Regions from separate parts of the Acidovorax sp. KKS102 genome, predicted to be linked through region 1. Evidence: predicted binding sites of a transcription regulator. Region 1 holds the regulator's gene; the other holds the start of a gene.
What was found. Region 1 encodes NrdR, which represses ribonucleotide reductase genes. Its sites were predicted from a motif close to CACNANATNTNGTG; they were not measured.
Positions count from the first base shown of each region.

Region 2: C380_RS19790 (ribonucleoside-diphosphate reductase subunit alpha) is a predicted target of NrdR. The motif match lies at 7,818-7,831, and genes of this name have one in related genera.

Region 1 is NC_018708.1:1,946,594-1,961,982, reverse strand. Features, by position in the region: gene glyA (serine hydroxymethyltransferase) at 1-1,197, shown strand, start outside; gene nrdR (transcriptional regulator NrdR) at 1,219-1,668, shown strand; gene C380_RS08990 (DMT family transporter) at 1,942-2,844, shown strand; gene C380_RS08985 (bifunctional UDP-sugar hydrolase/5'-nucleotidase) at 3,040-4,854, opposite strand; gene aroC (chorismate synthase) at 4,891-5,988, opposite strand; gene C380_RS08975 (EAL domain-containing protein) at 6,256-8,439, shown strand; gene C380_RS08970 (CBS domain-containing protein) at 8,518-8,967, opposite strand; gene C380_RS08965 (O-acetylhomoserine aminocarboxypropyltransferase) at 9,125-10,435, shown strand; gene C380_RS08960 (alpha/beta fold hydrolase) at 10,438-11,256, shown strand; gene C380_RS08955 (Mpo1-like protein) at 11,418-11,765, shown strand; gene C380_RS08950 (YihY family inner membrane protein) at 11,870-13,120, opposite strand; gene C380_RS08945 (DUF2069 domain-containing protein) at 13,142-13,573, shown strand; gene C380_RS08940 (FAD-binding oxidoreductase) at 13,631-15,046, shown strand; gene C380_RS08935 (GNAT family N-acetyltransferase) at 15,066-15,389, shown strand, end outside.
Region 2 is NC_018708.1:4,307,144-4,322,532, reverse strand. Features, by position in the region: gene C380_RS24705 (zinc-ribbon and DUF3426 domain-containing protein) at 1-1,589, shown strand, start outside; gene C380_RS19805 (carbohydrate kinase family protein) at 1,623-2,522, shown strand; gene C380_RS19800 (hypothetical protein) at 2,674-3,267, opposite strand; gene C380_RS19795 (ribonucleotide-diphosphate reductase subunit beta) at 3,454-4,650, opposite strand; gene C380_RS19790 (ribonucleoside-diphosphate reductase subunit alpha) at 4,786-7,725, opposite strand; gene ampD (1,6-anhydro-N-acetylmuramyl-L-alanine amidase AmpD) at 8,102-8,731, opposite strand; gene C380_RS19780 (sigma-54 dependent transcriptional regulator) at 8,715-10,250, opposite strand; gene C380_RS19775 (nitrogen regulation protein NR(II)) at 10,262-11,965, opposite strand; gene C380_RS19770 (PP0621 family protein) at 11,988-12,215, opposite strand; gene C380_RS19765 (inner membrane protein YpjD) at 12,212-13,009, opposite strand; gene ffh (signal recognition particle protein) at 13,108-14,487, shown strand; gene mdoH (glucans biosynthesis glucosyltransferase MdoH) at 14,628-15,389, opposite strand, start outside.

The DNA.
Region 1 (15,389 bases):
GCCGCCATCCAGGCCGAAAACGCTCGGCAAGAACACCACATCGAGCTGATCGCCAGCGAGAACTACGCATCCCCCGCCGTGATGTGGGCGCAGGGCACCCAGCTCACCAACAAATACGCCGAAGGCTACCCCGGCAAGCGCTATTACGGTGGCTGCGAGCATGTGGACGTGGCTGAGCAGCTGGCCATCGACCGCGTGAAAAAGATCTTCGGTGCCGATGCTGCCAACGTGCAGCCCCACTGCGGCGCCTCGGCCAACGAGGCCGTGTTCCTGGCCTTCCTCAAGCCCGGTGACACCATCATGGGCATGAGCCTGGCCGAAGGCGGTCACCTGACCCACGGCATGCCGCTGAACATGTCGGGCAAATGGTTCAATGTGGTCTCGTACGGCCTGAATGCCAAGGAAGAGATCGATTACGACGCGATGGAAGCCAAGGCCCGCGAACACAAGCCCAAGCTGATCGTGGCCGGAGCCTCTGCTTACAGCCTGCACATCGACTTTGCACGCTTTGCCAAGGTCGCCAAGGAAATCGGCGCGATCTTCATGGTGGACATGGCCCACTACGCCGGCCTGATCGCTGCGGGCGTGTACCCCAACCCCGTGCCCCACGCCGACGTGGTGACATCGACCACTCACAAGAGCCTGCGCGGCCCCCGTGGCGGCATCATCCTGATGAAGGCAGAACACGAGAAAGCCATCAACAGCGCCATCTTCCCCGGCCTGCAAGGCGGCCCGCTGATGCACGTGATCGCAGCCAAGGCCGTGGCCTTCAAGGAAGCGATGCAGCCCGAGTTCAAGGCCTACCAGGAGCAAGTGGCCAAGAACGCCAAGGTGGTCGCCGAGACGCTGACCGCACGCGGCCTGCGCATCGTGTCCGGCGGCACCCAAAGCCACGTGATGCTGGTGGACCTGCGCGCCAAGGGCATCACCGGCAAGGAAGCCGAGGCCGTGTTGGGCGCCGCCCACATGACCATCAACAAGAACGCGATCCCCAACGACCCTGAAAAGCCGATGGTGACCAGCGGCGTGCGCATTGGTACCCCCGCCATGACCACGCGCGGCTTCAAGGAAGAAGAAGCCCGCATCACGGCCAACCTGATCGCCGACGTGCTGGACAACCCTCGCGACGAAGCCAACATCGCCGCCGTGCGCGCCAAGGTCAACGCCCTGACTGCACGTTTCCCGGTCTACCGCTAAGCAAGCCGGTTCTCTGCGCCCATGAAGTGCCCCTTCTGCAGCCACCTCGAAACGCAAGTCGTTGAAACGCGGGTGTCTGAGGATGGAGTCTTCATCCGCCGCCGCCGCCAGTGCGGCGCGTGCGACAAGCGCTTCACCACCTACGAGCGGCCGGAAGTGAACTTCCCGGCCATCGTCAAGAAGGACGGCCGGCGCATTGAATACGACCGCAGCAAGCTGCTGGGCTCGTTCAACCTGGCATTGCGCAAGCGGCCCGTGAGCACCGACCAGATCGACAGCGCCATCGAACGCATCGAAGAAAAGCTGCTCAACCTGGGCCAGCGCGAGGTGATCTCCAGCCGCATCGGCGAGCTGGTGATGCGCGAACTCAAGAAGCTCGACAAGGTGGCCTACATCCGCTTTGCCAGCGTGTACCGCAGCTTTGAAGACATCGACGACTTCCGTGCCATGGTCGATGAAGTGCGCAAGTAGCGCGCGCTCGTTGGGCCAGACCTTACGGCAACGCCCGCCGTTTCCCGTCCTGAGCCCCACGCGGCTACTGGGTCTGCCCGATGCAGCCTGTAGCTACCGACACATTTTGCAAATCCCCGGCTTCGGCACCGGCCCTAGAGCATGTCGCACAAGCTACTTTGCAGCAGCTATTAATTTCATAGCTATCACGGCATGATGCACTAGCGCTTCAGGCGATTTTTGCATCAAAACGGCTCTGCCACACGCCAGCAAGCACCACGAAGGTGCCTGACAATGCACGCGGTGAAAACCCGCCATTTCCTGCAGCTGGTGCTGCTGTCTGCCCTGTGGGGCGCTTCCTTTCTTTTCATTCGCGTTGCCAGTCCGGTGCTGGGCCCCAATGTGATGGCCGCGCTGCGCATTGGTCTGGCCACGCTCACACTGATGGGCATCATGCGCTGGGCAGGCGAGCCCTGGCCCTGGCGTCGCTGGCGAGAGCTGCTGGGGCTGGGCACGCTGACGGTGGCAGCGCCTTTTCTGCTGTACGCCTGGGCAGCCCTGCACCTGCCAGCGGGCTACAGCTCGCTGCTCAACACCATGGCCGTCCCGTTTGGGGTGATCGCTGCCGCGTGGATGAAGGAAGACACGCTGAGCGCACGCAAATGGGCCGGCTGCCTCTGCGGCTTTGCCGGGGTGGCGCTGATCGTGCAGCTAGGGCCCGTGGAGCCCACGCCCGCGCTGCTGACTGCTGCTGCAGCCTGCGTGACGGCTTCGGCTTGCTACGGCATCTCCACCACTTGGATGAAGCGTGCGACACAGCGTATGTCACCGCTGTCGATCGCAGCAGGCATCCACGCCGCAGCGCTGGTGCTGTTGCTACCGGGCGCCGCATGGACCCTGCCCGCCGCACACTTCACCCCCGGGGCACTGGCCGCTGTGGCCGTGATGGGCGTGGTGACCTCGGGGCTGGCCTATTGGCTCAACCTGCGGGTGTTGACACAGGTGTCCCCGGTCGCCGCCATGAGCTCCGCTTTCATGATCCCGCTGTTTGGTGTGGCCTGGGGCCATATCTTTCTGGGTGAGGCCCTGGGGCCGGGCATGCTCTGGGGTGGCGCGCTGGTGCTGGTGGCGACCGGGCTGGTCACCGGCTTCAACCCGCTGCATTGGCTGGGTGCGCTGCGCCGCACAGCCGACTAGTGTGGTGTTGCGCGCTGAATGGCACATTGAAAACCGATGGATTTTTGGTCAGGGCAAGGCGCAAACCGCAGCGATACCCGAAGGTATCGCGAGGATTTGCAACGCAGCCCTGGCCGAAAAGACGCGGTTTTTAAGTGCCAGATAGTGCAACACCACACTAGGCCCCTCCGGGCGATGGTGCCCGGTGGACACGGCTCAGCGCGCAGCGGGCGCAACACGGGTGATGCGGTGGGTAGCAGGCGGTGCCACCGGACTCTGCAGCCGGAAGTAGGCCTCCAGCGCATCCAGGTCCAGTTCGCCCACGCGCCGGTCCTGGCCCTGCGTCAGCACCGTGAAGTTGTCACCACCGCTGTCCAGAAAACTGCTCATGACCACGCGCACTGACTGCGTATCGGTCACCGGCGCACCATTCAGCACCATGTGGCTGATGCGCCCCCCGGCGGGCTGGCTCAGGTCGTAGCGGTAGCTGAAGCCGCTGGACACCGACAGCACCCGGGGCCGCTGCACCGTATTGCCGCCGCTGGCGAACTGCTGCTCCAGCACGGCGCGGATCTGCGCACCCGTGAAGGTCTTGATCACCAGCTGGTTGCCAAAAGGTTGCACGGCATACAGCTGGCCGTAACGCACCAGCCCTTGTTCATCCGGCACCAGGTCCGCACGCAGGCCGCCCGGGTTCATGAACGACAACTGCGCGCCACCATCTTCGGGCGCCCGCGTGGCCAGCAGCTGTGCGTCTGCCACCAGATTGCCCAAGACGCTCTCCAAAGCCGCATTGGGCTGGCGGCGCATCGCCCCCTGGGCCTGGCCCACCGGGCGCTGGGCCAGCGGAATGGCGGCGGCGCAGTAGGTATCGATGATCTTCTGCACGCCAGGGTCCGCAGGAAACGTCGGCACGGCAGTGGTCAGCGGCACAGGCCCCTGGGCGCCCGTGAAGGCCTCGCCTTGCACCACCACATTGCGCGCCGTTTTACGGACCAAGCGGCGGGTCTGCGTGTCCACGCGCAGCTGAATGTCGGTGAGCAGCGTGCCGTACTGGCCTGCGCTGGTCAGCAAGAAGGGTTTGGCCGGGTTCACGCGGCTGTAGTCGCACACATAGGCTTGGTGCGTGTGGCCCGAGACCACCACATCCACGGCCGGGTCCAGGCGCTCCAGGATGGGCACGATGTCTCCAGACAGGCCCGCACAGCTGGTCTCCTGCACGCCCGCCGTGGTGCCGCCACCTTCATGGATGGCCACCACGATCACATCGGCGCCCTGGGCCTTGAGCTGGGGAATCAGCGCGTTGGCGGTGACAGCTTCGTCCTCAAACCGCAGCCCGGCCACGCCCGACGGGCTGACCATGGTGGGTGTGGCCTGCAGCGTGAGGCCAATAAACCCCATGGTGACGGTGACACCGCCTTCGGTGAACCGCTTGAGCCCCGTGGCGGGCAGGAGGGTGCGCCCGTCCTCGCGCAGCGTGTTGGCGGCCAGCAGGCCAAACTTTGCGCCCTCGAACGGTTTGCTGATGCGACAGGGCTCGCGCGAGGTGAATTTTTCGCAGCCGCCGTTCTGCAGCCGCAGCAGCTCGCGCCAGCCCCGGTCAAATTCGTGGTTGCCGACCGCATTGAAGTCGATCTGCATGCGGTTGACCGCCTCGATGGTGGGTTCGTCCAGGAACAGCGACGACACCAGCGGCGAGGCGCCCACCATGTCACCCGCAGACACGACCGCATGGTGCGGCGACTGGGCCTTGAGGGCGGCCATGGCGCTGGCAAAGTAGGCCATGCCCCCGGCAGGCGCCAGCACCGGGCCTTCCGGCCCTTGCACCCGGTGCGCCATGTGGGGCGGCTCCAGGTTGCCGTGGAGGTCGTTGAAGCCGATGAGGGTGATGTCGATGTGGGCCGGCGCGCTGCCCGCCGCAGGGGCGGTGGGCGAAATGGGTGTCATGCCACCACAGCCAGCCAGCCACAGCGGTACAACCAAGGCGGCCAACGCCCGGCAACGGAAGGCCCGGAACAAGCGGTTGCTCATACAGACGCACCGCCCCTGGGACGGTGGGAGTTGGTGTTACAGAAACGAGGCCTGGATGGGCGGCACGGGCGGTACCACGTCGCCACACTGGGCGCGGTGGCGCAGTGCGTGCTCCATCACCACCAGCGCCAGAAGCGCTTCGGCAATCGGCGCGGCGCGGATGCCCACGCAGGGGTCGTGGCGGCCCTTGGTGATCACTTCGGTGCTCTTGCCATGGATATCGATGGACTCGCGCGGGCTGATGATGGAGCTGGTGGGCTTGATGGCGATGCTCACCTCCAGGTCCTGCCCGGTGCTGATACCGCCCAGCACACCGCCGGCGTTGTTGGTGCGGAAGCCCTGCGGCGTCATCGAGTCGCCATGCATGGTGCCCCGGTGGGCCACGCTGGCAAAGCCTGCGCCAATTTCCACACCCTTCACGGCGTTCAGGCCCATCATGGAATGGGCAATGTCGGCGTCGAGCTTGTCGTACAGCGGCTCGCCCAGGCCCACCGGCACGCCCGTGGCCTGCACCCGGATACGCGCGCCGCAAGAGTCACCGGCCTTGCGCAGGGCGTCCATGTAATCCTCGTACTGCTGCACGTCGGCCACGGGGGCGAAGAAGGGGTTGTTGCGCACATGGTCCCAGCTCTCGAACGGGATGGGCAGTTCGCCCAGCTGGGTCATGCAGGCGCGGAACTCGGCGCCATATTGCTGCGCCAGCCACTTCTTGGCCACGGCACCCGCGGCCACCGTGGGCGCCGTCAGGCGGGCGGAAGACCGGCCGCCGCCGCGCGGGTCGCGGATGCCGTACTTGTGCCAGTAGGTGTAATCAGCATGGCCCGGGCGGAAGCTCTCGGCGATGTTGCTGTAGTCCTTGCTGCGCTGATCGGTGTTGCGGATCAGCAGGGCAATGGGGGTGCCGGTGGTCTTGCCCTCGTACACGCCGGAGAGGATTTCCACCGCATCGGGCTCGTTGCGCTGCGTGACGTGGCGGCTGGTGCCAGGGCGGCGCCGGTCCAGGTCAGCCTGGATATCGGCCTCGGTGAGGGGCATGCCGGGCGGGCAGCCGTCAATCACGCAGCCAATGGCCGGGCCGTGGGATTCACCAAAGTTGGTGACTGCGAATAGGGTACCGATGGTGTTGCCGCTCATGGGGCCGGATTATCCCAGAGCTCCCGGGGAGCCCCGAGCAGCAACACCGGTTTGCTGCGGCGCACCACCACGCACCACAGGCATATTCCGCTGCGCCAAGGTACGCAGGGGCCGAATATCGGGGGCGTGGCGCCGAGGCACGGGCAGGACATATCTCGCTTGGCAGGCCCCTGAGCGCTTGTTAGCATGTAACCATCGATTTCTGGGATCTACATGCCCGCCCTCGCGCCCCCCTCTCCGGGTCCAACATCGCCGTCCCGCACCCTTTTGACTGCCACCCTGGCAGATGCGCCTCTTCGCCGGGCGCTGGATGCCAGCGACAACGCCGTGGTGATGACCAACAGTTCCAAGCGCGTGGTGTATGTCAACGAAGGGTTTACACGCCTGTTTGGCTACCAGCCCGCTGAGGTGCTGGGCAAGCTGTTGAGCGAGGTCTTGCTGGGCCCCCACTCCGATCCGGACCTGCTCGAAAGCATCCGGGGCAATGTGCTGGCGCAAGGCAGCTTTCATGGAGACACCCTGCTGTACAGCAAGGCGGGGCAACCCCGCTGGGTGTCGCTGGTCATCAATGCGTCCGACGAAAGCTCGGGCGGACCGGGGGGCAGCATCTCGATCCTGACCGACATCACGCTCACCAAAATGCACGAGGTGCTGCAGACGCATGTGCTGGAGGGCATGGTCAACGAGTTGCCCCTGCACGAGCTGATGGCCCTGGTCTGCCGCGAGGTGGAGCGCATTGCGCCCGAGGTCACCGCCACCATCCTGGCGGTGGATGCCCAAGGCCGACTGCACCCACTGGCAGCCCCCAGCCTGCCCGCCAGCATCAGCCGTGCGCTGGACGGGCTGGCCATTGGCCCTACCGCAGGGTCATGTGGCACCGCAGCGTTCCGCAACGAGCCCGTAGTGGTCACCGACATGACCACAGACCCGCTGTGGGACGACTACCGGGAACTGTTTGCCCCGAGCGGAATGCGCGCCTGCTGGTCCAGCCCGATCCGGGACCACCGGGGCCAGCCGATTGGCACCTTTGCGTTCTACTTCCGCGAGCCACGCGCGCCCGACGCGTTGCACCAGCGCCTGGTCGAAGTGTGCCTGCACCTGTGCGCGTTGGCCATTGAGCGCGACAGCACGCACCAGCGCATCCACCAGCTGGCGTTTTTTGATGTACTCACGGGCTTGCCCAACCGCGCCCTGTTTCGCACCAGCGCAGAGCGCGCGTTGGGTGACCTGCGCCGGGGCAACCACACAGGCGCCCTGCTGTTCCTGGACCTCGACCGGTTCAAACAGGTCAACGACACCCAGGGGCATGCCGCCGGCGATGCGCTGCTGAGCGAGGTGGCCCAGCGCCTCGCGCAAGGCCTGCGCGCCCGCGACCTGATCGCCCGCCTGTCGGGCGACGAATTTGTGCTGCTGCTCTCCGAATGCACCACCGAACAGGCCGTGCAAAGTGCCCACCGCGTGCTGCACGACATCGCCCAGCCGCTGGACATTTTTGGGCAGACCCATGTGCCGCACGCGAGCCTCGGCATTGCGATGTTTCCGAACGATGGGGACACCATCGACACCCTGCTGCGCCATGCCGACCAGGCCATGCACCAGGCCAAAAGCGACCACCGCCACAGCCTGCAGTTGTTCAGCGCCGAGATGAACCGCCGAGCCCAGGAGCGCGCCTCGCTGGAGCGCGCGCTGCAACAGGCGCTGTCAGACCGCAGCCTCATGCTGCACTACCAGCCGCAGGTGCTCAGCAGTTCTCCCGGCACGTTGCACGGGGTGGAGGCGTTGGCGCGCTGGAACCACCCGCAGTGGGGCATGGTGCCGCCATCGCAGTTCATCCCTGTGGCGGAGGACGCCGGGCTGATCCATGAGCTGACCTTGTGGCTGCTGGACGAAGCATGCCGCCAGCTGGCGGCCTGGCGCGCTGCGGGCCACGATGTGCCTTGTGTCGCCGTCAACCTCTCGGGCCGCAGCTTTCACCGGCCGGAGTTTGCGCAGGAGATCAGCGAGGCACTGCAGCGCCACGGCCTGCGCGCCAGCGATGTGCTGCTGGAGATCACAGAGAGCGTGATGATGGATGCGCGTCCCGTCACGCTGCAGAACATCGAGGCCCTGCACCACCAGGGCTTCAAGCTGTCGCTCGATGACTTTGGCACCGGCTATTCCAGCCTGAGCTACCTGCACCGCCTGCCCATCAGCGAACTCAAGCTCGACATGGCTTTTGTTCAGGACCTCACCACCAGCGCCACGGCGCGCGCCCTCACGGTGTCGGTGCTGAGCATTGCCCACAGCCTGGGCATGGTGGTGGTGGCCGAGGGGGTGGAGACCACCGGCCAGCAGCAGTGGCTGCAAGCGCACGGCTGCCCGGTGATGCAGGGTTACCTGTTCGGCAAGCCATTACCACCCGACGAGATCGAAGCCTGGCTCTGCGCCCAGGCGCCGCGCCCCTATCGCTGAAGTGGCTCGGGGTACATCGGTGTTGCCCCGTCAGGGACTGGGCCTTGAGCATCAGGCCCTGGCCATGACCTCAGAAACTCAGGTGCGGGGTTCTTCTTCCGGCCAGTCGCGGATGTAGGCCTTGAGCATCTTGTTCTCAAAGTTCTGGCTGTCCACCACAGCCTTGGCCACGTCATAGAAGCTGATCACGCCCATCAGCATGCGGCGGTCCATCACGGGCATGTAGCGCGCGTGGCGGTCCAGCATCATGCGGCGCACTTCATCCATGTCGGTTTCGAGCGTACAGGTCAGGGGTGCATCGTCCATGGCCGTGCGCACCAGCATCGTGCCCACGCTGCCGCCGTTCTTGACCAGCGCCTGGATCACTTCGCGGAAGGTGAGCATGCCCACCAGATCGCCATGCTCCATCACCACCAGCGAGCCGATGTCGCGCTCGGCCATCAGGCTCACGGCACCCGCCAGCGGCTCGTCCGGCGATGCGGTGTACAGGGTGTTGCCTTTGACGCGAAGGATGTCGCTGACTTTCATGGTGCGGAGTCTCCGGGGGATCGGGAAGAATCGGAAAGAGTAGTGTGGGCCCGCAGCGACCAGCACACCGGCTGGGGCTGCCCAGGTGCTGCAGGCTGTTTGTCAGCAAATATAGCCCACAATGCCCGCCTGCATTGACAACATGGGAGACACACAGATGCCCGGTTACTCCGACCCCGGCTTTGACACGCTGGCGCTGCACGCAGGCGCCAGCCCCGACCCCGCCACCGGCGCGCGCGCCGTGCCGATCCACCTGACCACCTCGTTCGTCTTCGAGTCGAGCGACCACGCAGCGTCCCTCTTCAACCTGGAGCGCGGCGGCCATGTGTACAGCCGCATCAGCAACCCGACCAACGCGGTGCTGGAGCAGCGCGTGGCTGCCCTGGAAGGTGGCGTGGGCGCCATTGCCACCGCCAGCGGCCAGGCCGCACTGCACCTGGCGATTGCCACGCTGATGGGCGCGGGCAGCCACATCGTGGCGAGCACGGCGCTGTATGGCGGATCGCAGAATCTGCTGCACTACACGCTGTCGCGCTTCGGCATTGAGACCACCTTCGTCAAGCCCGGCGACATCGACGGCTGGCGCGCTGCGGTGCGCCCCAACACCAAGCTGTTCTTTGGCGAGACCGTGGGCAACCCCGGCCTGGATGTGCTGGACATCCCCACCGTGTCGTCCATCGCGCACGAGGCGGGCGTGCCGCTGCTGGTGGACTCCACCCTCACCTCGCCCTGGCTCATCAAGCCGTTTGAACATGGCGCGGACCTGGTCTACCACTCGGCCACCAAGTTCCTCTCTGGCCATGGCACCGTCGTGGGCGGCATCGTGGTGGACGGCGGCAGCTTTGACTGGAACGGTCCAAAGTCTGCCGGCAAGTTCGCCGAGCTGACCCAGCCCTACGATGGCTTCCACAACATGGTGTTCACCGAAGAGAGCAGCGTGGGCGCATTTTTGCTGCGTGCCCGCCGCGAGGGCCTGCGCGACTTTGGCGCCTGCATGAGCCCGCACACCGCCTGGCTCATTCTGCAAGGCATCGAGACCCTGCCGCTGCGCATGGCGCAGCACATGCGCAACACCGAGAAGGTGGTGGATTTTCTGGCCGCGCAGCCCTTTGTATCGCGCGTAGGCCACCCCTTGCTCGACTCGCACCCCAGCCATGCACTAGCGCAAAAGCTGCTGCCACGCGGCGCGGGCTCGGTGTTCAGCTTTGACCTCAAGGGCAACCGCGAGCAGGGCAAGAAGTTCATCGAAACCCTCAAAGTCTTCAGCCACTTGGCCAATGTGGGCGACTGCCGCAGCCTGGTGATCCACCCCGCCAGCACCACACACTTCCGCATGAGCGACGATGCGCTGGCGGGCGCTGGCATCAGCCAGGGCACGATCCGCCTGTCCATCGGTCTGGAAGATGCCGACGACCTCATCGACGACCTCAAGCGCGCGCTAAAAGCGGCCGAGAAAGCGGGGGCCTGACCATGCATATCAACGTCAACGGTGCCGCCATCTACGCATACACCGGCGGCAAGGCATTCGATGCCGCCAAGCCTACCGTGGTGTTCATCCACGGTGTCCTCAACGACCACAGCGTGTGGGCCCTGCAAAGCCGCTACATGGCCAACCACGGCTGGAACGTGCTGGCCATCGACCTGCCCGGCCACTGCCGCAGCGGCGGCGATGCGCCTGCCACGGTGGAGCAAGGCGCGGACTTCATCGGCGCGCTGCTGGATGCCGCGGGCGTGCAGCGCGCGGCACTGGTGGGCCATAGCTGGGGTTCGCTCATTGCCATGGAAGCCGCCGCGCGGCTCAAGGACCGCATCAGCCATCTGGTGCTGGTGGGCACGGCATTCCCGATGAAGGTGTCGCCCGCACTCATCGAGGCCTCGCAGACTGACCCGGAGAAGGCGATGCGCATGGTCAATGTGTTCTCGCGCAGCACGCTGTCAGCGCCCCCGTCGGCCCTGGGGCCTGGCACCTGGGTGTTTGGCGCGGGCATGGCGCTGGGGCGCAAGGTGCTGCGTAGCAACCCGCAGGTCAATGTGTTCCACCGGGGTTTTGTGGCCTGCGACAGCTACGCGGGCGGCGAAGCGGCAATGGCAGCCCTCACCTGCCCCGTGCTGTTTGCGCTGGGCAGCCAGGACCAGATGACAGCCCCCAAAGCCGCACAGGGCCTCGTCAAGGCCGCCCAGGCGGCGGGCAAGCAGGTGCAGATCTCCTACCTGCCCGTGGGCCACAACCAGATGACCGAGGCGCCGGAAGAAACACTGGCCGCCATCCGGGACTTCCTGGCCAGGTGACCCACCAAACCCCGGCGCGCTGACAGTCCGCCGGGGTTTCAATGGCCGGTTCAAGGTGGCAGACCCGTTGGCGACAGCCCACCCGCACTGCCCCGCTGGTGCGCGCCAGAACTGCGGCGTATAACGCGGGCAGAGCCCCAACGCCGCCCGGAGACAACGCCATGACCACCCAGACTGCCCCCTCGCAACCCGCGCCCGCCACAGACCCTCGGGCCTTCAAAAGCTTTGCGGCCTTCTACCCGTTCTACCTGAGCGAGCACAGCAACCGCACGTGCCGCCGCCTGCATTTTGTGGGCTCCACGCTCACCCTGGTCTGCCTGGCCATGCTGGTGGCCACGGGCAAGCCCCAGTACCTGCTGTACGGCCTGCTCTGCGGCTACGGCTTTGCGTGGGTGGGGCACTTCGGTTTTGAGAAGAACAAGCCCGCCAGCTTCAAGCGCCCGTTCTACAGCTTCATGGGCGACTGGGTCATGTACAAGGACATCTGGACGGGTAAAGTGCCCCTGTGAGCTGATTTGAAGCCCCAGAGGCCGGAAGCGCTAGTGCAGCATGCCTGACCAGCTATTACTTATATAGCAACCGACTGCTGTTTGAAGGCGCCCACCCGCTCCGCTCAACGCGCCTGCAGCACATCCGCCATGCGCAAGGTTTCCAGCTTCGCGTTGGCCCACAGCGGCCCCAGGCTGTCCACCCGCTGCAGCAGCAAGCGCTGCACCAAGGGCGCCAGCAAGGTGCTTTCAGGGTCGGCCAGCAACACATAGCGGGACTCGGGCACGTCGGCCGCACTCACGGCGGCATCGCTCACCTGCCCCACCCAGTCCAGCGCGGTCAGGGCTTCCAGCACCGGCTGCAGTTGCAATCCATCCACCCGCAACAGCTGGGCCAGCTGGCTGGGGCGCAGGCCTTTGGCAGGCTGCTGGCGCGCACGGTGCAGCGCCTGCAGCACCTCCACCGCCAGCTGAAACGTCCAGCCCGCCACCGTGCCGCGCCGCGCCACCCCCGCCAGCAGGCTGGGCAGGTACGCGGTCACCACAGCACCCAGCAGCACGATGACCCAGGCCACATAGATCCAGACCAGCAAGATGGGCAGCGTGGCAAACGCGCCGTACACCACCGAGTAGGTGGGCACCTTGCCCAGGTACACCGCCAGCACCTTCTTGGCCAACTCGATGCACACCGCCACAAAAAAGCCGCCCGTCCAGGCGTGCCGCCATTTCACCGGCGTGTTGGGCACATAGTGGTACAGCGACGCCATGCCGCCCGCCAGCACCACAAACTGGATCGAGTCGAACAGCAACTGCACGCCATCCGGCAGGCGCTTGACCAGCCCGCCCGAGGCCGACATCACATACGAGGTAAGCGCCAGGCTCGCCCCCATCAGCAGCGGGCCCAGCGTAATGGCCGCCCAGTAGATCAGCACCCGCTGCCCCAGCGGACGCAGACGCTGCACGCGCCAGATGTCGTTGAGCGTGCGGTCGATGGTCAGGATCAACGCCAGCGCCGTGGCCAGCAGGATGCTGAACCCCGCCACCCCCAGGCTGCTTGCCTTGGCCGCAAACTGCGTGAGGTAGCCCAGCACCTGCCGCGAGATGCTGTCGGGCACCAGGCTGCTGACCAGCCAGCCCTGCAGCGCATCCTGCAGCTTGCCGAAGATGGGGAACGCAGTGAACACCGCCAGCGCCACGGTGAAAAACGGCACCAGCGCCAGGATGGTGGTGAAGGTCAGGCTGCTGGCCGTGAGGCCCAGGTGGTCCTCGCGGAAGCGCTCACGCAGCGTCTGGGCCGTGGTCTTCCAGGGGAAGTGCGACAGCTCGGTCATCAGCGCCTCTACGCGCAGTGCGGCTGTCTGTAAGGTCAAGGGCATGGCCGATATGATGCCACCCCAATGACTGCCTCCCCCGCCAACTCTCTCCCACCGTCCGACAGCGGTGTTGCCGCCACGCGCTGGCTTGCCACCGGCAGCCTGCTCGCCCTGATTGTTCTGTGCCTCGCCTGGGAACTGGTGCTGGCCCCGGTCAGGCCTGGCGGCTCGTGGCTGGCCATCAAGGCGCTGCCGCTGTGCATCCCGCTGGCGGGCATCCTGAAGAACCGCATGTACACCTACCGATGGGTCAGCCTGGTGATCTGGCTGTATTTCACCGAAGGCGTGGTGCGCGGCTGGGGCGACCAGCCGCCATCGCAGTGGCTGGCCTGGGGCGAAGTGGCCTTGTGCCTCGTGCTGTTCACCGCCTGCACCCTGCATGTGCGCGTGCGCCAGCGCAACGCCAAGGCCGCCGCGGCGGCGGCAGAAGCCAGCTCGGCGGCACCCGCCCCCTGATGCCCCTGGCGCAGTCCTCCGCTACCCGATCCACCCACTGAACCCGTCGTTTCACCCATGACCACCCTGCTCGACACCCTGCGCACCATCGTCGGCCCCGCCCATGTGCTCCACGAAGGCGACCTGACCGCCTGGGAACAGGACTGGCGCCGCCGCGTGCGCGGCAAGGCCCTGGCCGTGGTGCGCCCCGCCAACACGCAAGAAGTGGCCGCCGTGGTCAAGGCCTGCGCGGCAGCGGGCACCGCCATCGTTCCGCAGGGCGGCAACACCGGCCTGGCTGTGGGCTCAACACCCGACGACAGCGGCACGCAGATCGTGCTGAGCCTCACGCGCATGAACGCGGTGCGCAGCGTGGACACCGACAACCTGACCATGACCGTGGAAGCGGGCTGCATCCTGCAGAACCTGCAGGACGAGGCGGAGAAGGCTGGCGTGCTCTTCCCCCTGAGCCTCGCGGCCGAAGGCAGCTGCACCATCGGCGGCAACCTGGGCACCAATGCGGGCGGCACACAGGTGGTGCGCTACGGCAATGCGCGCGACCTGTGCCTGGGCCTCGAAGTCGTCACGCCGCTGGGCGAGGTGTGGGACGGCCTCAAGGGCCTGCGCAAGGACAACACCGGCTACGACCTGCGTGACCTTTTCATCGGCAGCGAGGGCACGCTGGGCATCATCACCGCCGCGACGATGAAGCTCTACCCCCAGCCCGCCGCCAACCTCACCGCGTGGGCGGCTGTGCCATCGATGGAACACGCTGTGGCTTTGCTGGGTCTGGCACACAAGCAGCTGGGCGCGGGCCTCACGGGCTTTGAGGTGATGGGCCAGTTTGCGCTGAGCCTGGTGGGCAAACACATGCCGCAGCTGCGTGTGCCCTTCTTGGGCGACGACAACGCGCCGTGGTGTGTGCTGCTCGAAAACTCCGACAGCGAATCCGAAGAGCACGCCCGCGCTCGATTCGAGTCGCTGCTGGAGACCGCGTTTGAAATGGGCTGCGTGACCGACGCCGTGGTGGCCGAGAACCTCACACAGGCGCACCAGCTGTGGCACATCCGCGAGAGCATTCCCCTCGCCCAGGCCGAAGAGGGCCTGAACATCAAGCACGACATCTCGGTGCAGATCTCGCGCATCCCCGCCTTTGTGGCCCACACCGACGCGGTGCTGCAGCGCGAGATCCCCGGCGTGCGCCTGGTCAACTTCGGCCACCTGGGCGACGGCAACCTGCACTACAACGTGCAGGCACCGGCAGAAGGCGACCCCAAGGCCTTCCTGCGCGAGCACGAGGCGCATGTGAACCACCTGGTGTACGAGGCCGTGGCCGAGTTTGGCGGCTCGTTCTCGGCCGAGCATGGCATTGGCGAACTCAAGGCCGACAAGCTCGCCAAGTACCAGTCGCCCGTGGCGCTTGGCATGATGCGCGCCATCAAGCAGGCGCTGGACCCGCAGTGCATCATGAACCCGAAGCGCGTACTGCAGTAAACCCACAGAAAGCTGACCCATGACCACTGCTGTGACCGTGCGCCCGGCTCAAACCGAGGACTACGCCGCATGGCGCCCGCTCTGGGACGGCTACAACGCGTTCTATGGCCGCTTTGGCGCCACCGCGCTGCCGGAGCACATCACGCAAGCCACCTGGCAGAGGTTTCATGACGCGGCAGAGCCCATGTTCTGCCTGGTGGCGCAGGACGATGCCGGCGGCGAGCTGCTGGGCCTCACGCACTACGTGTTTCACCGCAGCATGACGCGCATCGAGCCCGTGTGCTACCTCAGCGACCTGTTCACCCGCGAAGCCGCGCGCGGCCGTGGTGTGGGGCGGGCGCTG
Region 2 (15,389 bases), 2.4 Mb from region 1:
GGGTGCGTTGCGGCCAATGCAAGGAGGTATTCGATGCCTCTGCCCATTTGCTGCCGGTGGCGCCTGAAGCGCTGCTGCCCGATGTGTCGCTCACGGACCTGCGGGCGCCCACAGCCCCGGTCGCCCGCAAGCCCGATGCGCTGGGTGCGTGGGGCGGCGGCAAATCCACTGGCGCCGCTCCGCCCGCAGCTGCGAATGCCGTAAAGGCGACCACGCCTGTCACTGGGAGTGTTTCGGAGTCCGCTACCCGGGCAGCGGTGACCAACACGGTTGACGCCCCGCTGTTCAGCGCAGTGCATGATGTAGCTGCAGCTCCTGTGCTGGATATCCCCAGCCCGGCGGTGCCCGCGTTTCTCACGGCAGGCGCTCGCAAGGAAGCCTCTCCCGAAGTTCTGGGGGATGACCTCGTCGCCCCCTTTGCCTGGAGGACCCACAGCGCGCCACGGGCCCCGGCTGCGGTGGATGCCGGGGTAACGCTATCGGCCCCAGTGCCTGCGGAGATCCGGGAGCCGGTCGTGGAACCCAGCACGGCTCTACGCGCTGGCGATTCCGCATTGGATGCGCACGGGTCTGTACATGGACATGGGGATGCCGCGGCGGTGCCCTCGGGTTTGGTGACACCCGTTGCCGGCGAGGAGGCCGGCAGCTTGGCCGGAGGGTCTTTGCCTCCTGTGACCGAGCCCCCCAGCCCTGCTGGTTACGAACTGCCTTTTGCAGAACTTCGCGATTCCGAAGTGACACTGGATGCGTCCTTGGATGCGGATGCCGCTGGCCTCGTCGACCTGTCGGGCGAGCCGATCCATTCAACGGGGGCATCGGAGGCTTTGGCGCCGCAGCCATCCGACCCCAGTGCAGCGCTTCTGCACGAAGTGCGGAAGCCCGCGCCAGCGCCGGTCGCGGAGTCCGTTGCTCTGGCACCTCCGTTGCCTTCCGTCGACTTTGTGCCCAAGGCGGATGCCCCGGAGACGCCGGCTATGGAGCTGGTGAAGGACGATTCGCACGCTGCCATCCTGCGGGCGCGACCTCGGCGCGCTGCAGATGATGACGATGAGGCCGAGGGCCAGGAGTCTGACCCCGAGGTCAGTTTTGTGCTTGCTGCGCGCCGTAAGGCGTTCTGGCGCAAACCTGTCGTGCGGATGGCGTTGGGGCTGGTGTTCTTTATTTCCCTGCTGGGCTTGGCGTTGCAGATTGCCGTGCAGGAACGCGACCGCATTGCCGCGCTGGACGCTCGCACTCGTCCTTGGCTGGTGAAACTGTGCGAGCCCTTGCGCTGCGAGCTTGCTCCCGTGCGCCAGATTGCCGATGTGGTCATCGACAGTTCTTCCTTCAACAAGGCGCGCGGCGACAGCTACCAGCTGGCGCTGACGATGAAGAGCACCGCCACCATCCCCTTGGCCATGCCTGCGGTGGAATTGACCTTGACCGATGCCCAGGACCAGCCCGTGTTGCGGCGGGTCTTGTTGCCCGCCGACATGGCCGCGCCGGCGGAGTTGCCCCCGAAGGGGGAGTGGGGCACCTCGGTGTCGGTGCTCGTGACCACAGGCGGTGCACGTGTGGCGGGCTACCGGCTGCTGGCGTTCTATCCCTGATTTCTACCAACAACTTACCGAGTTTCACTATCTATGGCTGCCCTCATTTGTGGTTCCCTGGCGTTCGACACCATCATGACTTTCGAGGGGCGTTTTGCTGAGCAGATCCTGCCGGATCAACTGCACATCCTGAATGTGTCCTTCCTGGTCCCTTCGCTGCGCCGCGACTTCGGGGGGTGTGCGGGCAATATCGCTTACAGCCTCAAGTTGCTGGGTGGTGAGCCACTGCCCATGGCCATGCTGGGCAGCGACGGTGCCGACTACTTGCAGCGGCTGGAGTCGCTGGGTATCAATGCTCGCCACGTTGGGCAGGTGCAGGACACCTACACCGCACAGGCGATGATCATGACGGACCGTGACAACAACCAGATCACCGCCTTTCACCCCGGTGCCATGATGCAAGCCCATGCCAACCGCATTGGTGCCGACAGCCGTGTCGGCGTGGGGATCATCGCGCCGGATGGGCGCGATGCCATGCTGGAGCATGCAGCCCAGTTCGTCGCGGCAGGCATCCCGTTTGTGTTCGATCCGGGTCAGGGCCTGCCCATGTTCAACGGGCAGGAATTGACCCAGTTCATTGAACAGGCCACCTGGGTCACCGTCAATGACTACGAGGGGAAGATGCTGTGCGACCGCACCGGCTGGTCGCTGGCCGATATCTCCCGCAAGGTGCAGGGGCTGGTGGTGACATTGGGCGCTGAGGGCTGCGAGGTCTGGGTGAATGGTGACAAAACCCATGTCCCCCCCGTGAAACCTGCCGCCGTGGTGGACCCTACGGGCTGTGGCGACGCCTGGCGCGGCGCGCTGCTGTTTGGTTTGGAAAAGGGCTGGCCACTCGTACGTTGTGCCGAATTGGGCAACCGGGTGGGCGCCCTCAAGATCGCGCAGCGTGGCCCACAGAACTACACGCTGGATTTCGATCCGCTGGCATAAGCCACTCAGCCAATGTCGCCCGCGTTGCGGTACGTCGGGCGATACAGCGCTATTTGCTCACCGGGCGACCCTCGGGAGAACCCATACCAAGATGCAGGCGAAAAAAAAACCCGGTGCGTGTGCACCGGGTTGAGCGCGTGGCGCGCCAGGATCAGGGCTTGTTGCCCGTAGGGAAAGGCCAAGCTGCCTGAGGGTTCAGCGTGGTTTGTGCTGCGGGGGCAGCAGCCGCAGGGGCAGGCGCCTTGGGGGCCTTCTTGGCCGGTGCAGCTTTCTTTGCGGGGGCAGCCTTGGCAGGTGCGGCAGCCTTCTTTGCAGCTACGGCCTTCTTGGCGGGAGCGGCTTTCTTTGCCGGTGCTGCTGCCTTCTTGGCAGGTGCAGCCTTCTTCGCAGCTACGGCCTTCTTGGCGGGAGCGGCTTTCTTTGCCGGTGCTGCTGCCTTCTTGGCAGGTGCAGCCTTCTTCGCAGCTACGGCCTTCTTGGCGGGAGCGGCTTTCTTTGCCGGTGCTGCTGCCTTCTTGGCAGGTGCAGCCTTCTTCGCAGCTACGGCCTTCTTGGCGGGAGCGGCTTTCTTTGCCGGTGCTGCTGCCTTCTTCGCAGCTACGGCCTTCTTGGCAGGAGCGGCTTTCTTTGCCGGTGCTGCTGCCTTCTTGGCAGGTGCAGCCTTCTTTGCGGCTACGGGTTTGGCTGTTGCAGCCTTCTTCGCGGGAGCAGCCTTTTTAGCGGCCGGTTTTTTCGCAGTTGCCATCATGTTCTCCTTGGGTCAATTTGCAAAGAGCACTTCCTGTCTGCAGTGGACAGAAAGCGATCCATGGAGATGGATCAAAACTCCATCTCCATGAACACGGGAACGCCCCGCAGGGCAGCACTCTGCGGCGCTGTCGGTGCTGGGCGTGGTGTAAAAATCCATGTGGTGTGGCCTGCAAAAAAAGCGCTAGTCCCAGGACAGCGCACCACCGGACTGGTATTCAATAACCCGGGTCTCGAAGAAGTTGCGTTCCTTCTTGAGGTCGATCATCTCGCTCATCCACGGGAACGGGTTTTCTTCGTTGGGGAACAGTGTCTCCAGCCCGATCTGCGTGGCGCGGCGGTTGGCGATATAGCGCAGGTAGCCCTTGAACATGGAGGCGTTCATGCCCAGCACACCACGGGGCATGGTGTCTTCGGCGTAGCGGTACTCCAGCTCGACAGCCTTGAGGAACAGTGCCTTGATCTCGGCCTTGAATTCCGCCGTCCACAGGTGCGGGTTTTCCAGCTTGAGCTGGTTGATCAGATCGATGCCGAAGTTGCAGTGCATCGACTCGTCGCGCAGGATGTACTGGTACTGCTCCGCAGCGCCTGTCATCTTGTTCTGCCGGCCCAGCGCCAGAATTTGCGTGAAGCCCACGTAGAAGAAAAGGCCTTCCATCAGGCAGGCAAAAACGATCAGCGACTTGAGCAGGGTCTGGTCGGTTTCGGGGGTGCCGGTTTTGAAGGATGGGTCCATGATCGCTTCGATGAAGGGGATCAGGAACTCGTCCTTGTCACGGATCGACTGGACTTCGTTGTAGGCGTTGAAGATCTCGCTCTCATCCAGGCCCAGCGACTCGACGATGTACTGGTAGGCGTGGGTGTGGATCGCTTCTTCGAAGGCCTGGCGCAGCAGGAACTGGCGGCACTCAGGGGCAGTGATGTGGCGGTAGGTGCCCAGCACGATGTTGTTGGCGGCCAGCGAGTCGGCGGTGACGAAGAAACCGAGGTTGCGCTTGATGATGCGGCGCTCGTCGTCGGTCAGGCCGTTGGGGTCCTTCCACAACGCGATGTCGCGCGTCATGTTCACCTCCTGGGGCATCCAGTGGTTGGCGCAGGTGGCCAAGTATTTTTCCCACGCCCACTTGTACTTGAAGGGCACCAACTGGTTGACGTCGGTCTGGCCGTTGATGATGCGCTTGTCGGCTGCATTGACGCGGCGATGCGCTGCGGCGGTGACGGGTGTCGTGGAGGTTTGTGCTGCAGGGGCCGTGGTGCCCACGGGTTGCAGCGAAGGTGTCTGGAAAGCGAGAGGCGGTTGTCCCACCTGGCGGTTGTTGGGCAGACCGCCGTCCAGTTGATTTTGCGATGAGGGCTTGACTTCTTCGTCCCAGGTCAACATAGATTTTCCAGTGTTCGGATTATGAAAGCAGTGCTGCGAAAAGAAAAGCACTGAAGCGTTGTGCAGCAAGGTTTTGTTGCTTCACAGCACCGAAGCAACGCCCCGGGCGATTCCGAAGCGTTGCTCGCAAAGTGCTTACTGGCAGGCCTCGCAGCCAGGATCGTCGATGGCGCAGAACTTCACGTCCGTCGCTGGCACCGCCGCGGCCTGTTGAGCAGCTGCTGCTGCAGCAGCTTCCAGCGGGCTGGGCTGCGCTTGCGCCGTGGCAGAAGCTGCCGATGCGCCGCTGTCTCCACCCGACGACACGGCATTGAGCTGGCGCGTGTTCACGGTGCTCATCTCGACGTGTGTGGCGCTTTGCGTGCGCAGGTAGTAGGTGGTCTTGAGGCCACGGACCCATGCCAGCTTGTAGGTGTCGTCGAGCTTCTTGCCCGATGCGCCAGCCATGTAGATGTTCAGGCTCTGTGCTTGGTCAATCCACTTCTGGCGGCGCGATGCGGCCTCCACCAGCCACTGAGGCTCGACTTCAAAAGCTGTGGAGTACAGCGCCTTGATGTCCTGCGGCACGCGGTCGATGGGATGCAGCGAACCCTTGAAGTGCTTGAGGTCCATGATCATCACGTCATCCCACAGGCCCAGGCGCTTGAGATCGCGCACCAGCCCGCTGTTGATCACGGTGAACTCGCCCGACAGGTTGGACTTGACCGACAGGTTGCCAAACGAGGGTTCGATCGAGGCATCCACGCCGATGATGTTGGAGATGGTGGCAGTGGGCGCAATGGCCACGCAATTGGAGTTGCGCATGCCGTCCTGCGCAATCTTCTTGCGCAGGGCGTCCCAGTCCATCGTGGACGAGCGGTCCACTTCCACATAACCGCCACGGGCCTTGGCAAGCATGTCCAGCGTATCAAACGGCAGGATGCCGCGGTCCCACAGCGAACCCTTGTAGCTGGAGTACTGGCCGCGTTCCTTGGCGAGCTCGGTGGAAGCCCAATAAGCGTAGTAGCAGATGGCTTCCATCGACTTGTCGGCGAATTCCACTGCTTCTTGCGAGGCATAAGGAATGCGCAGCGCATACAGGCTGTCCTGGAAGGCCATCACGCCCAGGCCCACGGGGCGGTGGCGCAGGTTGGAGTCGCGGGCCTTGTTCACGGCGTAGTAGTTGATGTCGATCACGTTGTCCAGCATGCGCATGGCCACGGTGATGGTCTTCTTGAGCTTCTCGTGATCGATCTGGCCGTCTTTGATGTGCTGCAGCAGGTTGACCGAGCCAAGGTTGCAAACGGCAGTTTCGGTATCGCTGGTGTTCAGCGTGATCTCGGTGCACAGGTTGGACGAGTGCACCACGCCAGCGTGCTGCTGGGGCGAGCGCACGTTGCAGGCATCCTTGAACGTGATCCAGGGATGGCCGGTTTCAAACAGCATGGTCAGAATCTTGCGCCAGAGGTCGGTGGCCTGCACGGTCTTGGCGGGCTTGATCTCGCCGCGTGCGGCTTTTTCTTCGTAAGCCACATAGGCCTTTTCAAAGTCGGCGCCGAACAGATCGTGCAGATCCGGCACGTTGGAGGGCGAGAACAGGGTCCAGGTGCCCTTTTCCATCACGCGGCGCATGAACAGGTCGGGAATCCAGTTCGCCGTGTTCATGTCGTGCGTGCGGCGGCGGTCGTCGCCGGTGTTCTTGCGCAGTTCCAGGAACTCTTCGATGTCCAGGTGCCAGGTTTCCAGGTACGTACAGACGGCGCCCTTGCGCTTGCCGCCCTGATTCACCGCCACGGCCGTGTCGTTCACCACCTTCAGGAACGGCACCACGCCTTGCGATTCGCCGTTGGTGCCTTTGATGTGGCTGCCCAGTGCGCGCACGCGCGTCCAGTCGTTGCCCAAGCCGCCCGCGAACTTGGACAGCAGGGCGTTTTCCTTGATGGACTCGTAGATGCCATCGAGGTCGTCCGGCACCGTGGTCAGGTAGCAACTCGACAGCTGTGAGCGCAGCGTACCGCTGTTGAACAGCGTGGGCGTGCTGGACATGAAGTCGAAGCTAGACAGCACTTCGTAGAACTCGATGGCGCGGGCCTCGCGGTCGGTTTCGTTCAGCGCCAGGCCCATGGCCACGCGCATGAAGAAGGCTTGGGGCAGCTCGATGCGGGTCTTCTTGACGTGCAGGAAGTAGCGGTCGTACAGCGTCTGCAGGCCCAGGTAATCGAACTGCAGGTCGCGCTCGGCCTTGAGCGCAGCACCCAGGCGGTTCAGGTCGTATTGCTTGAGCAGGCGCTCGTCCAGCAGCTCGTTGTCCACCCCCTTCTGGATGAAGGTGGGGAAATAGTCCTTGTAGGCCTGGCCCATGTCGCTTTGGGTCACGTCACGCCCCAGCACCTCACGTACTATGGTGTGCAGCAGCAGGCGGGCCGTGGCGTAGGTGTAGTCGGGATCTTTTTCGATCAGGGTGCGGGCGGCCAGAATGGATGCCTTGTAGACCTCGTCCATGGGAACGCCGTCATACAGGTTGCGCATGGTCTCGGCGACGATGGGAGCGGCCTTGATGTCAGCGCCCAGGTTGGCGCAGGCCGACTCGATCAATGCGTGCAGGCGCAGGATGTCCAGCTGCACACGTTGGCCGTTGTCGATCACGTGCATCACCGGGGTGGCGGGAGCGAGCTGTTCCTGGTGGTGGGCGCGCTCCTGCGTGCGGCGCTCGCGGTACAGCACGTAGGCGCGGGCGACTTCGTGGTGCTCGCCGCGCATCAGGCCCAGCTCGACCTGGTCCTGCACATCTTCAATATGGAAGGTGCCGCCGCCCGGGCGCGAGCGCATCAGGGCGCGGACCACGTTCTGGGTGAGCGTATCTACCACCTCGCGCACGCTGGCAGAGGCGGCGCCCTGCGTGCCGTGCACTGCCAGAAACGCCTTCATCATCGCCACTGCAATTTTCTGGGGCTCGAACGGCACCACCGCGCCGTTGCGGCGAATGATCTGGTAATGCGTGAGCGGGTGCCCGGAAGCTGCGGCCGCTGCAGCGTGTGTGGCGGTATCCGCAGAGGTGGTGGGCGATGGGGAAGGCGTGTTCAAAGCAGCTTGCATGGGTGTCCTCTTCTGTGGGCTGTCTGGGGTGGCGTGCGGCCTGGAGCGCCGCCGCAGTGTGTTGGTGCTGCACCGGACTTCAGTCTGGCGCACACTATATATGGTGTGTCGAGGCGGTTCAAGACACTACCGGTAGTGTACCGCTGGAATGAGTCCCCAAAACCGAAACAGCAGGTTCCCAACCCCGTTGCCTTGGCAATAGGCACCTGCGGCGAACCCTTGTAAACGCGATGTGGGCGATGCAAAACCTTGCAGCGGCGTACCTTGGCGGCGGATTTCCTGCGCCAGGCCGCGCTGTGCTTGGCTGCAAAAATATGTGCGAACGCACAAAGAAAAAATTGCCTTGATGCGCCCGTGCGACAGTGAAAGCGCGGCGTCAGCGAAGCTGCTGCGGGCCCGTCTGTGTGCCTTGCGGGAATCGCTGCGCTGGCCAGCCCAGGGCCTGTTGCAGCCTGGACCAGTCAAAGCCCGGGCCGGGGTCAAGCTTACGCCCCGGGGCGATGTGTTCATGCCCCGCGATATGCTCGATGGGGTAACGCTGCGCAATGTCCTGGCAGACCCAGGCCAGTGTCTCGTATTGGGCGGACTCGAAGGTGAGGCCCTCCAGGCCCTCCAGTTCAATGCCGATGGAATCGTCGTTGCACTGGCTCCTGCCTCGGTAGAACGATTGCCCCGCATGCCAGGCTCGCTGGTCGCAATCCACAAACTGCCACAGCGCACCGGTGCGCTCGATGAAAAAATGGGCGGACACCTGCAGTCCGCGAATGCCCTGGTAGTAAGGGTGCGCGTCCCAGTCCAAAGTGTTGGTGAACAGCTGTTGCACAGTGCCGCCGCCGTATTCACCCGGGGGCAGGCTGATGGAGTGCACCACGATCAGGTCCACCCCCGAGGCCTGTACGGGGCGTGGTCCGAAGTTCGGCGATGCCAGCCGCTGGGCTGCCAAGTGCCATCCGCCGTCCCAGTGCGTGGGGGCTGCTGCCGGGGCGCTGTCAGCCCTGGTCGTCATGCGGGTCCTGGTCGTTGGGTACCGCGATGTTCAGCCGGGCAATGCGGTAGCGAATCTGGCGCAGGCTGATGCCCAGGCGTGCCGCCGTGGCCGTGCGATTGAATCCGGATTCTTTGAGCGCGCGGATCAGGATCTCGCGCTCCTGCTGATCCAGCCAGGCCTGCAGGTCGCTGGGGAGGGGCACGGTGCATCCGCTGGCCAGAGGCTGTTGGGTTGGGGCGGTATCGGGCGGGGAGGAGGCTCCGCCAGTCGGAACCTCTGCCGCACTGGCCAACGCGGACGGTGTAGGGCGCGCCCTCTGCACCTCTGCCGCGCCGCTGGGCGCATCCACCTGCAACTCGTCCCCATCGCTCAACGCGACTGCACGGTGCAGCAGGTTTTCCAGCTCGCGTACGTTTCCGGTCAGTGGGTGGGCGGCGATGGCGTTCAGTGCATGGTCGGTGAGCTGGGGTACCGGCATGCCGGACTCGTTGGCAATGCGGGTGAGCAGTGCTGCACACAGTGCGGGCAGATCCTCCCTGCGCTCGCGCAGCGGCGGGATGACGATCTCGATCACATTGAGCCGGTAGTACAGATCCTGGCGGAACCGGCCGGCCTGGACATCGGCCGCCAGGTCGCGGTGGGTGGCGCTGACGATGCGCACGTCCACGGTTTCTTCCTGGGTGGAGCCCAGCGGCCGCACGCTGCGCTCCTGGATGGCGCGCAACAACTTGGATTGCATCGCCAGCGGCAGGTCACCGATTTCGTCGAGGAACAGGGTGCCCCCGCGTGCGGCCTGGAAGTAGCCGTCACGGTCTTGCGAAGCCCCGGTGTAGGAGCCCTTTCGGGCACCAAAGAATTCGGCTTCCAGCAGGTTTTCAGGGATGGCTCCGCAGTTCACGGCGACCAGGGGGCCATCCGCGCGCTGGCTGCTGGCGTGCAAGGCCTGGGCCACCAACTCCTTGCCGGTGCCCGACTCGCCATGGATCAGCACGGGCGCCATGCCGCGCGACACCTTGGCCACGCGCTGTTTGACGTTGCGGATGGCGTCGGACTCGCCCACCAGGCGATCCAGGGCGGCGTTGGCACTGCCGAATTCGCTGGCCGCCGCATTGGGAGACCGGCTGGAGCCGTTGCTGCGTGCCGCACGCGGAGGGGGGACTCCGCCGGTGCCCTGGATGGTCGAGGCCACCACCGAGCGGAACTGCTTGAGGTCCACGGGCTTGGTGAGATAGTCGAAGGCCCCCGCACGCAGCGCCTCGACCGCGTTTTCTGCCGATCCGTAGGCGGTCATGACCACGCAGCGCTCCCGGCGCTGCTGGTCGCGCAGGTCCTGCAGAAGCTCCATGCCAAACCCGTCAGGCAGCCGCATGTCGGTGATCACCGCGTCAAAACGCTGGGCCTTGAGTTGCTCGCGGGCCTCCTGCACGTTGGACGCGGTCTCGACCCGGTAGCCCTCGCGCAGCAAGGTGAGCTCGTACAGGGTGCGCAGATCGGGTTCGTCGTCAACGACAAGGATGGAGGCGGCAGGGGCGTTCATGGAGGCTGCAGTCAGACCACGATGGTGTCAAACAAGGTGGCATTGTCGGCGGGGCGGGTCGTGCGGCGGAAGCCCACGGTGAAGGCGTTGCCTCCGATGTCTCCGCGTGCGGTGGGGCGGTTCAGGCGCTGGTAGCTGATGGAGGCGCCATGGCGCTGGCACAGCTCCCGGCAAATATAGAGGCCCAGGCCGCTGGAGCGGCTCTCGGACGAGAAGAAGGGCTCGAACAGATGCCGCTCCACAGATTTGTCCATGGGCGCTCCGTCGCTCCACACCTGCAGGCTGACCTGGCCGGCAGGCGTATTGCGCGTGGTCACCGACAGCGAGTCGGGCTCCGGGCCCATGTAGCGCAGGGCGTTGTCCAGCAGGTTGACCAGAACGCGACGCAGGTGCTCGGCGTCAAACTCCACCTGGGTGGCACCGGTATCCAGCGACACCACGGCGCGTCGCCGCGCGGGGTCCTGGGCCTGCCAGTCGTTCCAGATCTGGGCGACGGTTTCGTCCAGCACCACGGTGGAGGCGGGGGCGTGGCTGATCTGGTGCTGCACGCGGGCAATGTCCAGCACCTCTTCGGCAATGCGTGCCAGGCGGTCGGCGTTCTGCTGCACCATGTGCGCCAGGCGCTTTTGTGCCGGCTCGTGCAGGTCTTCTTCCAGCAGGGCATTGGCCTGCACGATGGCGGCCAGCGGGTTGCGGATCTCGTGGGCCACGGCGGCAGACATGCGGCCCATGGCCGCGAGTTTTTCGGTGCGCAACCGCGCTTCCATTTCCCGCAAGTCGTGCAGGAACATCACGCACAGCCGCTCGGAGTGCGTCTGCAAGGCCGCATTGCGTGTGGACGTGAGCCAGGTGCGCACATGCAGGCCGGTGGGGCTCTGGCCTTCGTGCAGCAGATCAACATCGGCCGTCTGGGGCTGTTCGTGACGGAAGGTGCGCCGCGCCAGGATCACCAGGGGGTGCCACGGCGCGGTGGAGGTCAGGGCAAACGGCAACTCGGTCAGTGCCACGCCACCCAACAGCTGCAGCCCTGCGGGGTTGGCAATGCGCACCACATCGGTCTCGTCCACCACCAGCACCCCGTCGGTCAGGTTCTGGATGACCAGTGCACTGACCTGCGTTTGCACGCGCGCCGCGATCTGGCTTTGTTGCGCCACTTCCTGTTCGCGCGCCAGGCGGGTGGCCAGCTGGTGCACCAGATAGCTCACGATGAAGTAGCCTGTGCCGGTCAGCGCACTTTGCAGGTAGCGCTGGCCCTCGTCGCCCGTGCTGTACTGGCCCACCCACCAGGCCCAGCCCAGCAGCAGCAGCGTGACTGCGGCAGTGGTGCCCAGGGCCAGGGTCAGCGTGCCCATGACCGCTGCGATCAGGATGGGCAGGCCGAACAGGGGCGTGTAGTTCATGGTGCCCGCATGCAACAACTGCAGCGCAGTGATCGCCGCCAGGTCCACACCAATGGAGGGCAGCCACTGCGGGCCGGCGCCGGGCGACGGCGGGGCTTTACGCGACAGCACCCGCAGCACCATGGTAGCTACGAGGTAGGCGACACAGACCGCAATTACGGTAGGACTCTCCGCTTGGTTGATGAGTTGCCCGGCCCCCTGCAGCACCAAAAGTGCCAGGGCCACCATGACGCGGCCCGTCAGAAAACCGAGCCACAGCCGTGCGAAGGGGGCGTCTGCGGAAGGCGGCAGTGGGCCTGCGGGCGCTGCTTGCATGGTCACAACGGCAAGGCGTCGTTCAGGCCGGGCCCATGCGCCGGTGCTCGGCGCTGCAATAGGCCTGACTGCCCATCATCAGGGCTTCGGCCTGCGGGATGTGCACGCCGCAGTGCGCGCAGGCCAGCATGTCCTGCGGCAGGGCAGGCGGTGTGGGGGGCGCTTTGGGCGCCGCCGCATCAGGGGCGCGGCGGCTGCGCCAGATACCTACGGCCACCGCGATGACGACCAACAAGACCAGGTACTTCATGCGCTGCGGCCCAGAACAACTTCCAATACAAAACGCGAGCCCACATAGGCCAGCAGCAACAGGGCCGAGCCCGCATACAACACACGCACCGCATTGCGGCCCCGCCAGCCAAAGCGGGCACGGCCCAGCAGCAGCGTGGCAAAGGTCAGCCATGAGAGCATTGAAAACACGGCCTTGTGGTCCCACCGCCAGGCCCGGCCATACAGCGTCTCGCCAAACAGCCAACCGGCCAGCAAGGTGGCGGTGAGCAGCACAAACCCCGCCGTCACGAACCGGAAGGTCAGTCGCTCCAGCGTCAGTAGTGGGATGCCGCTGTGCGGGTCTTCAGCCTGCCGGATGTGGCGCTCGGCGCGTGTCATGAGCCAGGCATGCACCACCGCCGCTGCAAACAGGCCATAACACGCAATGCCCAGCGCCAGGTGCAAAGGCAGCCAGGCGGATGCGGTCACGTGCAGCGGCTGCCCGGGGAACAGCATGGCCAGCACGATGGCGGCCGCGCCCAGCCCTGCCAGTACCCAGCGTGACTGCATTTGTGGAAACAACTGCCGTTCCACGGCATAGACCGTGAGCACCAGCCAGGCGGTCATCGACAGCGCGGGCGCAAAACCGAACCGGGGCGCATCGCCCCACAGGCCCCAGACCAGCACCGCGCCGTGCAGCAACCACGCGACCAGCAGCGCATTGCGCGCTGCTGCAGCCCCCAGGCGGGAGGCTGCGGCAGCCGGCACGGCATAGGCCACGGCAGCGGCCAGGGCCAGCAGCCAACTGACGGGGGAGCTACTCGTTAAAATCATGGGCACAGTTTAGCCTTTCGCCCACCGCCAGCGCCCTGGCGGGGCTGCGCACGCAACGCCCTTGTTGACGGCGCGCAGCCAATACCGGAAACACCCCTATGGCCTCCGCCCTTACCGACAAACTCACGCGCCTCGTCAAGGAGATGCGCGGCCAGGCCCGCATCACCGAATCCAACGTGCAGGACATGCTGCGCGAAGTGCGCATGGCGCTGCTCGAAGCCGACGTGGCCCTGCCCGTGGTGCGCGACTTCATCGCCCGCGTGAAGGAAAAGGCCCTGGGCCAGGAGGTGCTGGGCTCGCTCAAGCCCGGGCAGACGCTGGTCAGCATCGTCAACCGCGAACTGGCCGCCACCATGGGCGAGGGCGTGGCCGACATCAATCTGGCCGCCCAGCCGCCTGCCGTGATCCTGATGGCCGGCCTGCAAGGTGCGGGCAAGACCACCACCACGGCCAAGCTGGCCAAGCACCTGATCGAAAAGCGCAAGAAGAAGGTGCTGACCGTGTCGGGCGACGTGTACCGCCCGGCGGCCATCGAGCAGCTCAAGACCGTGACCAAGCAGGCCGGTGCCGAATGGTTCCCCAGCACGCCCGACCAGAAGCCGCTCGACATCGCCCGCGCTGCCCTCGACTACGCCAAGAAGCACTACTTTGACGTGCTGCTGGTCGATACGGCCGGCCGCCTGGCCATCGACGAAGCCTTGATGAAGGAAATCAAGGACCTGCATGCAGCGATCAATCCCGTCGAGACCCTGTTCGTGGTGGATGCCATGCAGGGCCAGGACGCCATCAACACGGCCAAGGCCTTCAAGGAAGCGCTGCCCCTCACCGGCATCGTGCTCACCAAGCTGGACGGCGACTCACGCGGCGGTGCCGCGCTGTCCGTGCGCCAGATCACCGGGGCGCCCATCAAGTTTGCGGGTGTCTCGGAGAAGATCGACGGGCTGGAAGTGTTCGATGCCGAACGCCATGCGGGCCGCATCCTGGGCATGGGCGACATCGTGGCGCTGGTGGAGCAGGTCACCGCCGGGGTGGACATGGAGGCCGCACAAAAGCTGGCGGCCAAGGTCAAGAGCGGTGACGGGTTCGACCTGAACGACTTTCTCTCGCAGATCCAGCAGATGAAGCAGATGGGCGGGCTTTCGAGCCTGATGGACAAGCTGCCCTCTCAGCTCACCGCCAAGGCCGGTTCGCTGGACATGGACAAGGCCGAAAAAGACATCAAGCGCAAGGAAGGCATCATCCAGAGCATGACGCCCCTGGAGCGCCGCAAGCCCGAACTCATCAAGGCCACGCGCAAGAAGCGCATTGCCAATGGCGCGGGCGTGCATGTCCAGGAGGTCAACCGCCTGCTCAAGGAGTTTGAACAGATGCAGGGCATGATGAAGAAGATGAAGGGCGGCGGCCTGATGAAGATGATGAAGCGCATGGGCGGCATGAAGGGCATGGGCGGCGGAGGCATGCCCAAGATGCCTTTCTGAAAGGTTTTCAAGCCTTTTTGGCACCAGGCGCTACAACCATATGCCTGAGCTGCTATGAAAATATGAGTGAACAAAAAAGCCGACATGTGTCGGCTTTTTTATGGCCTGCCCGGCTGGGGGCGGTGGTTCGGTCTGGCACCTCAGGCGGTTTGCAAGGCCATGGGCCGCCCCATGCGCCCCGCATGCAGCCAGGCGCGGCGCAGCACCGGGGGCGACCACGACTCCTCAGGAATCAGCAGCAGTCGCTGGGCACGCAGCGCCCGGCCCAGCGCGATCTGGCTGGTCCACACCGCCAGCGGAATCGCCAGTGCCAGCGGCAAGCCCACGGGCATCAGCCACAACAATGCGCTGCTGTCGATCAGCGCCACGCCCGCTGCCAGCATGGCGATCACGGCGCTCATGGGGGCCAGCTGGCGCACGGCGTGGCGCCAGGGCACGGCATGGGCTTCGCGCGGGGGCGACTTCCACTCCAGCTTCAGGCCGGTCAATGCGATCAGCACGAACAGCGAATGCGCCAGCATGCGCACGGGCGCCTGCAGGATGGCCATGACGCTCTCCAGCACGGCGCTCTTGAGCAGGCTGAAAGCGCCGCCGTACTGCTTTTGCTCGCGGCGCATGAACACCGCAGTCACGCCCAGGATGCGGGGCAGGAACAGCAGGCACAGGGTCCAGGCCCACAGCGCCAGCAGCTCGGCGGGCAGGATGTGCCAGTCCGCCACCAGCTTGGCGCCCGACAGCCACAGGGCCGTGCCCAGCGTGAGGAAGGCCAGCCACAGCGGCGCCGACAGATAGGCCATGGCGCCGGTGATGAACATGGAGCGGTGCACGGGGTGGATGCCGGGCTCGGCCATCAGGCGCGCGTTCTGCAGGTTGCCCTGACACCAGCGCCGGTCGCGCTGCAG